One region of the Bradyrhizobium sp. USDA 4486 genome, then DNA from elsewhere that is predicted to be linked to it. Evidence: predicted binding sites of a transcription regulator. Region 1 holds the regulator's gene; each other region holds the start of a gene.

Region 1 (2,202 bases):
GCGAGTTGACGGTGCGCGTCCAGATCCAGCGATTGTCGTAGCGGACGTTGTCGGCGAAGGCGAGCTCCGTTCCCGGCAGCAGGCAGACCGCGACTGTTGGATCGGCCGCGGAGGCAAAGCCGCGCGTCGAGGTGCCGCGGAAAGTTGTCGTCACGATCGTCTCGCCGACTTCGGCAGGGCGCGATGCGACGGCATGCAGGCTGTAGTCACACATCGTGGGTGCTCCTCATGCGGAGATAGCAACCCGCGCCTCTGTCTTACGAGGCGCAGGCCTCTATCAGAGTGGAAGCATCATAGCGTCTGCGCGGTTATAGGCAAATCTGCGGCTCGCCACCGCAGCATGCGATCACATTATCTTTCCCGAAGGCGCTAGGAACAAACCCTGCTTTCGCGCATTCGGTGGGCGCGTGTCAGCGGCCGGCGGGCGCCGACCAGCCGGAATATGGCCAGACCGATTGTGATGGCTGCGTGAGCGCATTGCGCGCGTTTCGGACTTGCTCGCTCGCTACCGTTTCCTTGGCGGTGTCCTTGCGGACATGGCGATGCGATGGTGCAGCAACGGCTTGCGACGTTGATCCCGCAATCAGCGCTGCGGCCACCGTGCTCAGGATGATCTTGCGCATGACGTCTCCTCGAACCTTCAAAAGCCATCCCGAAGCGGTCTGCTTGGTGCGGCGTGCCGAGGATGTAGCGTCGGAGCAGGGGCCGGATAATCTGAGCGAAACCAGAAAGACTATCCAGCGGGAGCGGACAATCATCCGCTCCGATCTCTGATGGCGATGCCGACCGGAGCGCGCGGACAGCGCGCTCAGGACTTGCGGTATCAGTACTTCCGATAAAGCCCGATCAGCTTGCCCTGAATCTTGACCCGGTTCGGCGGCAGGATGCGCACCTCATAGGCCGCATTGGCGGGCTCGAGCGCGATCGAGGCGCCACGACGGCGGAAGCGCTTCAAGGTCGCTTCCTCGTCGTCGATCAGCGCCACCACGATGTCGCCGGTGTCGGCGGTCTCGTTGCGCTGGATCAGCGCCATGTCGCCGTCGAGGATGCCGGCTTCCACCATGGAATCGCCGCGCACCTCGAGCGCGTAATGCTCGCCCGAGCCGAGCATGTCGGGCGGGACGCTGATCGTATGGCTGCGAGTCTGCAACGCCTCGATCGGCGTGCCGGCCGCAATGCGGCCCATCACCGGCACGGCGACGGGGCGCTCGCCCTCGTCGGCGGGCGGGCTGGACGTCGTCCTCACCTTGCCGAGATTGCCTTCGATGACGCTCGGCGTGAAGCCGCGGCGGTTGCCGGCCGCGGCCTGCAGCTCGGGCAGCTTGATGACTTCGATGGCGCGGGCGCGATTGGGCAGGCGGCGGATGAAGCCGCGCTCCTCGAGTGCGGTGATCAGGCGATGGATGCCCGACTTCGAGCGCAGATCGAGCGCGTCCTTCATCTCGTCGAAGGAGGGCGGCACGCCGCTTTCCTTCAATCGCTCGCTGATGAACCGCAGGAGCTCGTATTGTTTGCGCGTTAACATCTCGACCAAAATCCCCCGGTTGATGTCGTTCGATTCCGAGACGCTGAATTCAGCGATAAGCCGCTACATGCTCGAAACAAATCATGAACGGACACTATATGTTCGATACATGTTCCGCAACTGCTTAATTTACCGTGAACGCGACAAAGTTCGCGCCACGCGTGTAGCCGGCGCGTTCAGACCGGCAGGCGCAGCACCTCGCAAGGCGTGCCCGCTTCGGCCTTCGGCGCGAACGGCGCGCGCACCAGAAGTGCCTGTGCCGCAGCGAGATTCGCAAGCAGTGAGGAATCCTGGTGATTGACGGGAACGGCGATCAGCGTGCCGTCGTCGCGCGTCTCCAGCCGTGCGCGCAGATAATCCTCACGCTGGTCGTTGGCGCCGACGTCGCGGCCGAGCACCGCCCGTTCGCGGCGATGGTGAATCACGGAACGGCCCGACAGCGCGCGAATCAGCGGCACCATGAACAGGAAGGCACACACATAGGATGACACGGGATTGCCGGGCAGCCCGATCACGCGCATTGCCGCCAGGCGTCCATGCATCATCGGCTTGCCGGGCCGCATCGCGATCTTCCAGAATGTGATCGCGATCCCCTCGGCCGTCAGTGCCTGCTGGACCAGATCGTGGTCGCCGACCGAGGCGCCGCCGGTGGTGATCAGGATGTCGGCGCCGCTCTC
Region 2 (2,202 bases), 1.7 Mb from region 1:
CCTCGTCGAGCGCATGGATCACCAGCGCATTGTTCTCCTTGATGACGACGATGCTCGGTTCATCCTGCGCGCCGCTGCTCACCTGCAAAAACCGCTGGATCCGGTCGATGGGCAGGCGCGGCAGCCACAGGCTGAGGATACGTCGACGGTTCACTGAACTGGCACTCATCACAATTCCATTCCATGATCCACCGGCCGCACGGGCCATGACGATTGCGCAAGAGCTCGGCATCGAAGCGCGGCGCGCCCCAGGCACTCCACATTGCCCCCGGCGGCGAATGCGCCGCACGCAGCATCCATCGCGTCTCCGCGGTCGAAGGCAGCGGCTGCGCCGCCATCCGCAGCATCAGCCCGGTGACGCCTGAAGATTGCGCGGCGAGGGTCAGCTTGCGGCTCGCGACGAGATCGAACTGTCTGACATCGCCCCAGAGCTCGAGCACGACCGCGCCGAGCGCATCGCAGGCGAGCGCGTCGGCCGAGATGCGCAGCGCGCTCTCGACATCGGCGGCGCGCGCCATCACGACGCGGCGCGGATCGAGCCCGAGCTCGGCAATCCCGCTCATCGACAGCGCACCGGTTTCAACTTCCGAAAAATCCTGCCGCACCCACAGCAGCGGCCGCTGCGCCGAGACGCGCCCTGCGAGGCCCATGACAAAACCCGTCGCAGTTGTCCCCTGCCGCCCCTCGCAAAACACCTCGTGGATCGCCGCGCGCGCGAGCCCGCCCTTCAGCGCGGCGTCGGCCTCGCCATGGCCGAGCGCGACGCGGTCATACTGATGCATGACCTCCGCCGTCTCGATGCGCTCGATCTGGCCGCGCAAGGTCGCAAGCGCGCTGATGCGTGCGCTGCTCATGCTCGCCGCTCCTTCAGAGGTGATTGCCGTGGCCTGCAAAAGAAGAACCAGCGGCTGGCTCATTTGTTCATGATATGTTCTAATATAAAGCTAACGGCGCTTGAAGAGTCAATCAAATTGGCGCGCCAAAGATTCATGAGTGGAATCAAAGAGATTCAGGCATGGACGTACAACGCAAACTGGAAATTCTCGCGGATGCCGCCAAGTACGACGCCTCCTGCGCCTCCAGCGGCACCGAGAAGCGGGATTCCAGCGACGGCAGGGGCATGGGCTCGACCGCGCCAGGCATGGGTATCTGCCATTCCTACGCGCCTGATGGACGCTGCATCTCCCTGCTCAAGGTGCTGCTGACCAACGCCTGCAATTACGATTGCCTCTATTGCGTCAACCGCGCCTCCTCGAACGTGCCGCGCGCCCGCTTCACCATCGACGAGGTCGTCAAGCTCACGCTCGACTTCTACCGGCGCAATTACATCGAGGGCCTGTTCCTCTCCTCCGGCATCATCCGCAGCCCCGACTACACGATGGAGCAAGTGGTCAGTGTCGCGCGAAAACTGCGCGAGGAGCATCACTTCCGCGGCTACATTCATCTCAAGACCATTCCGGAGGCCGACGACGCGCTGATCGCGGAGGCCGGCAAATATGCCGACCGCCTCTCCATCAACATCGAGATGCCGCAGGAGACCAGCCTGCAGCAATTCGCGCCGGAGAAGAACGTTCGCGCGATCCGCCGCACCATGGGCCGGCTGCGGCTGAAGCTGGACGAAGCCGAGGAAGGCCGTAACGCGAAGACCAGGGCGAAGCCGCAGCGCTTCGCACCGGCCGGACAAAGCACGCAGATGATCGTCGGCGCCGACAGCGCGAACGACCACACCATTCTTCACACCAGCGCCAATCTCTACGGCTCCTACCGGCTGCGGCGTGTCTATTACTCCGCATTCAGCCCGATTCCGGACGCCAGCCGCGCTTTGCCTCTGATACAGCCGCCGCTGCTGCGCGAGCACCGGCTCTACCAGGCCGACTGGCTGATGCGGTTCTACGGCTTCGACGTCGGCGAGATCGTCGACGACAGTGCGATGCTGCCGCTCGACATCGATCCGAAGCTCGCCTGGGCGCTGCGCCACCGCGACCGCTTTCCGCTCGACGTCAACCGCGCCAGCCGCGAGGAGCTGCTGCGCGTGCCGGGCTTCGGCACCAAGGCGGTCGAACGCATCATCGCAACGCGCCGCACCACCACCATCCGCCTTTCCGATCTCGCTCGCCTGCACGTGCCACGGCACAAGGCGCTGCCGTTCATCATCCTCAGCGATCACCGGCCCGCCCCGCATCGTCTCGATGCGGCCGGGCT
Region 3 (2,202 bases), 4.9 Mb from region 1:
TCCTCGACCGGGGTCGGCTGCAGTTGCAAGCCGCGCCGCCCGCCCGGCTTCGGCGCGCGGGTGTAGACCGCCGCGATCTCGTGGCCGTGCGCGACCAGCTCGAGCAGCGTCGGCACGGAGAAATCGGGCGTGCCCATGAAGATGAGGCGGAGGGGCATGGGGAAACCTGCGAACGACGCAAATCCAGTGACGGGTCGTTCCGGGGCGGCTCGAAGAGCCGAACCCGGAATCTCGAGGTTCCGGGTTCGATGCTGCGCATCGCCCCGGAACGACGCAGAGCCCTACTCGCCCGCGCGCTTGGCGGCTTTCTCGAACTTCTTCATCACGCGGTCGCGCTTGAGCTTCGACAGATAGTCGACGAACAGCACGCCGTTGAGATGGTCGATCTCGTGCTGGATGCAGGTGGCGTAGAGGCCTTCGGCATCCTCCTCGTGCACCTTGCCGTCGAGATCGGTGAAGCGCACGCGCACCTTCGCGGGGCGCTCGACCTCCTCGTAATATTCGGGGATCGACAGGCAGCCTTCTTCGTAGGTGGACAGCTCCTCGGAGGACGCGATGATCTCGGGGTTGATGAACACGCGCGGTTCCGGCTTGGTCTCGCCGTCCTGGTTGGGCTTGGCGAGGTCCATGGTGATCAGCCGCAGCGGCTGCGCGACCTGGATCGCCGCAAGCCCGATCCCGGGAGCGTCGTACATGGTCTCGAACATGTCGTCGGCAAGCTTGCGGATCTCCGGCGTGACCTTCTCGATCGGCTTGGAGACCAGTCGCAGCTGCTTGTCCGGCAGGATGATGATTTCTCGTAGGGCCATGTCGGCGATTTAAGCCGCGCGCCGGATGCGGTCAATGCGGCCAGGAACCCGGCTCACGCTCCACTCACGATAAAACTTCAGGTTTCGTTAACCATAAAATTTAGGGAGTTCTTTACCAAATACGTTCCCTCTTCGTTCGCGCCTCAATGCGAATCGGCTAGAAGGGCTGGCATGAACGAGATCATTTTCTTGGCTGGCGACTGGCCGGTGCGCACCATCGATGCGCTGATCGGCTTCGGCGCGCTGGTCCTCATCCTGCTGGTTGTGATTGCGGTCGTGATCGCGCGCTCGGGACGGCGCGGCGCGGAACTCGCCACGGCCCAGGCGATCCGGGCCGACGAGCTCGAGGAGCGCCTGGCCCAGGTGCTGCGCGCCCAGGCCGAGGCCTCCGGCCGGGTCGACGCCATGACCCAGGCGCTGGCCGGCCGCCAGGCCGAGATGGCCCGGGCGGTCAATGAGCGGCTGGATTCGGTGACCCACCGCGTCGGCCAGTCCATGGAACACTCGACCCGCAACACCATGGAGAGCCTGCGGGCGCTGCACGAGCGGCTCGGCATCATCGACAACGCGCACAAGAACCTCACCGACCTCACCACGCAGGTGACCACCTTGCGCGACGTGCTCGCCAACAAGCAGTCGCGCGGCGCCTTCGGCCAGGCGCGCATGGAGGCGATCGTCCAGGACGGTCTGCCGAAAGGGTCTTACGAGTTCCAGTTCACGCTTTCGACCGGCAAGCGCCCGGACTGCGTCGTGTTCCTGCCCGACCAGCGCCCGCTCTGCATCGACGCCAAATTCCCGCTGGAGGCGATGACGGCGCTGCACGATGCCCGCACCGACGAGGAGAAGCGCCTCGCCACGCAGCGGCTGCGCGGCGACGTGATGAAGCATGTCAGCGACATCGCGGAGAAATATCTCGTCGCCGGCGAGACCCAGGAGATGGCGCTGATGTTCGTGCCGTCGGAATCGGTCTACGCCGAGATCCATGACGGTTTCGACGACGTGATCCAGAAGGCCTATCGCGCCCGCGTGGTGCTGGTGTCGCCCTCGCTCCTGATGCTCGCGATCCAGGTGATGCAGCAGATCATGAAGGACGCACGCATGCGCGATGCCGCCGACCTGATCCAAACCGAGGTGATCAAGCTCGGCGACGATCTCGGCCGCCTGCGCGAGCGCGTGCTGAAGCTGCAGAAGCATTTCGCCGACGCCAACGAGGACGTCCGCCAGATCCTGATCTCCGCCGACAAGATCGAGAAGCGGGCGGGGCGAATCGAAGAGCTCGATTTCAGCAAGACCGACGCGCCGGAAGGCCCGCGGCTGGTGGCGACGGGCGCGGGCGAGCTGTTTCCGCGGAAGCTCCAGGCGGGGGAGTAGAATTGTAGTACATTGTCACGCC
Region 4 (2,202 bases), 790 kb from region 1:
TTCACGCGCGTGGTGTTGCCGACCACTTCGTCGCGCTCCTTGATCGCGCCGATGCGGCGGATGTCGAGACGAACGGAGGCGTAGAACTTCAGCGCGTTGCCGCCGGTCGTGGTCTCGGGCGAGCCGTACATCACACCGATCTTCATGCGGATCTGGTTGATGAAGATCACCATGGTATTGGACTTGTTGATGGAGGCCGTCAGCTTGCGCAGCGCCTGGCTCATCAGACGCGCCTGCAGGCCCGGCAGCGCATCGCCCATCTCGCCCTCGAGCTCGGCCTTCGGCACCAGGGCCGCAACCGAATCGACCACCAGCACGTCCACCGCACCCGAGCGCACCAGCGTGTCGCAGATTTCCAGCGCCTGCTCGCCGGTGTCGGGCTGCGAGATCAGAAGCTCGTCGATATTGACGCCCAGCTTGCGGGCATAGACCGGGTCGAGCGCATGCTCGGCGTCGATGAAGGCACAGATGCCGCCCTTCTTCTGCGCTTCCGCCACCGTGTGCAGCGCCAGCGTGGTTTTTCCCGAGGATTCCGGCCCGTAGATCTCGACGATGCGCCCCTTTGGCAGGCCGCCGATGCCGAGCGCGATATCGAGCCCGAGCGAGCCGGAGGACACCGCCTCGATGTCCATCGACCGGTCGCTCTTGCCGAGCTTCATCACCGATCCCTTGCCGAACTGGCGCTCGATCTGGGAGAGCGCGGCGGCCAGGGCTTTACTCTTGTCCATGGAAGATCCTTCGACGATACGCAGGGCAGTGGCGGACATTGGGTCGTGCTCCTTATGGCGAGGATTCGCGTGTGGGACAAACGATTGGCGAGGCGCTCGGCGATAAAAGCAATGTACACCATCTGTTCTATGTTCGCAATATGTTCTTTTCACAGGTCGGGGACAGCACCACAGGTCGAGTACTGTCCGTATTTGACCCCCGGTGTCCCAAGTTGATTGTCGCCGTGTGCAAGCCGCCTGATCCGCCTCAGCGGGTGTCCCGCCACGTGACACAAAACCTTGGCACAGATCGTGCAGACTATTCATCACCGGGGAATTGCTCGTTCCGACCCGGGGCTGGAAAGCCGCCGCCCGCGCTCAATTTAAGCGGGCGGCGTTTTTGTTGGCCGTGCCTCTGTTCGATTGAAGCTGATCCACAGCAAAGACGCAGCCGCGGCGCCGTCATAAATCCGCAATGCTGCGGCACCGAACTTTCTGGGGCCACCGGCTTTGTCGGGTAGCGGGGCCGCCACAGCGGGGATCTCCATGACGGAAAACACGCACCACGATGCGACGAGGCGCAATCACCTCCTCGAGGCGGCGCTCGAGGAGATGGCGAAGTTCGAGCGCAGGGAAAACGAGTTCCGTAGGAAGGACCGCGAAGAGCGCGCCGCCGAGCTGCGCCTTCCCATCAAGGTTCATTAGGCCGCGGCAGGAGCTGGTTTCGCCGGGACCTTTTTCGCCAGGACCTTTTCGCCAAGACCGTTTCGGAAGCTGACCCGGTTTCTACCGGCGCCGCTCCCGTGCCTGTCCCGCATTCGACCAGGAATGGCTCGGGACAAAGCGGCGTTATAGGTACTTAAATACCTAAATCGAGCCGTTGATTCCGCAGCGACATCTCCCCGCGTCCTACTGTGCATGGGGTTGTTTTCGGTTCTTGAAAGCCGCCATTGTGCGGATCCGATGGCTCGGGCCCGCTTGCGGCTGCGCCTGACGCCGCCCTACAGCAGCATCAGCAGCGCGACGCCGATGACCAGCACCACGAAGCCAGCCGCCGTCGCGGCGGCAAATGACCGCTCTACGTTATCCATGATGCCACCCCGTTCTCGGCGCGCCACGTTTCCCCCATGGCCTCGCCGATGGAACGGAATCTCGCCCGCCGGTGTGGCTCCAGTTGTGCGATCGGATGGCCAAATTGGGACCGGTGCGGGGCCAGTCTGCGACCTCCTGGCGCGCCGCTTTCAGGACAGCCGTCAGGCGCCTGTAAGCCGACTCTCCTAATTTCGTCTCGCCCGGTGGACCAACACCGGGCCTCCATACCAGTCGATGACCCCGCTCGGCACCGAGCGGGGTTTTCTCGTTGCACGACACGCAAGCGGCGCGATCTGCCGGAATGTCAGGCTGCCGTAAGCTGAGGCCGCTAGGGTCGTCGGGCTATGGTGTTGCAGCCCAGCACCTCAGCCTCCAATAACCTCTAACCCGCTTGGCTCTCCCC

The links. The regulator LexA, encoded in region 1, represses DNA repair genes until DNA is damaged. The targets are predictions, from matches to a motif close to TGTTCNNNNTGTGTTCNG.
Region 2: a site for LexA is predicted at 919-936, ahead of ACVWY3_RS17980 (ImuA family protein). Genes of this name have one in related genera too.
Region 3: a site for LexA is predicted at 932-949, ahead of ACVWY3_RS32660 (DNA recombination protein RmuC). Genes of this name have one in related genera too.
Region 4: a site for LexA is predicted at 859-876, ahead of recA (recombinase RecA). Genes of this name have one in related genera too.

The regions. Positions count from the first base shown of each region.
Region 1 is NZ_JBSRZV010000001.1:2,003,702-2,005,903, forward strand. It holds gene ACVWY3_RS09815 (hypothetical protein) at 1-214, opposite strand, end outside; gene ACVWY3_RS09820 (hypothetical protein) at 411-623, opposite strand; gene lexA (transcriptional repressor LexA) at 824-1,525, opposite strand; gene ACVWY3_RS09830 (molybdopterin molybdotransferase MoeA) at 1,702-2,202, opposite strand, start outside.
Region 2 is NZ_JBSRZV010000001.1:3,655,974-3,658,175, forward strand. It holds gene ACVWY3_RS17975 (Y-family DNA polymerase) at 1-169, opposite strand, end outside; gene ACVWY3_RS17980 (ImuA family protein) at 60-854, opposite strand; gene ACVWY3_RS17985 (putative DNA modification/repair radical SAM protein) at 1,016-2,202, shown strand, end outside.
Region 3 is NZ_JBSRZV010000001.1:6,920,816-6,923,017, reverse strand. It holds gene fmt (methionyl-tRNA formyltransferase) at 1-158, opposite strand, end outside; gene def (peptide deformylase) at 282-809, opposite strand; gene ACVWY3_RS32660 (DNA recombination protein RmuC) at 981-2,180, shown strand.
Region 4 is NZ_JBSRZV010000001.1:1,210,336-1,212,537, reverse strand. It holds gene recA (recombinase RecA) at 1-767, opposite strand, end outside; gene ACVWY3_RS05845 (hypothetical protein) at 1,254-1,412, shown strand.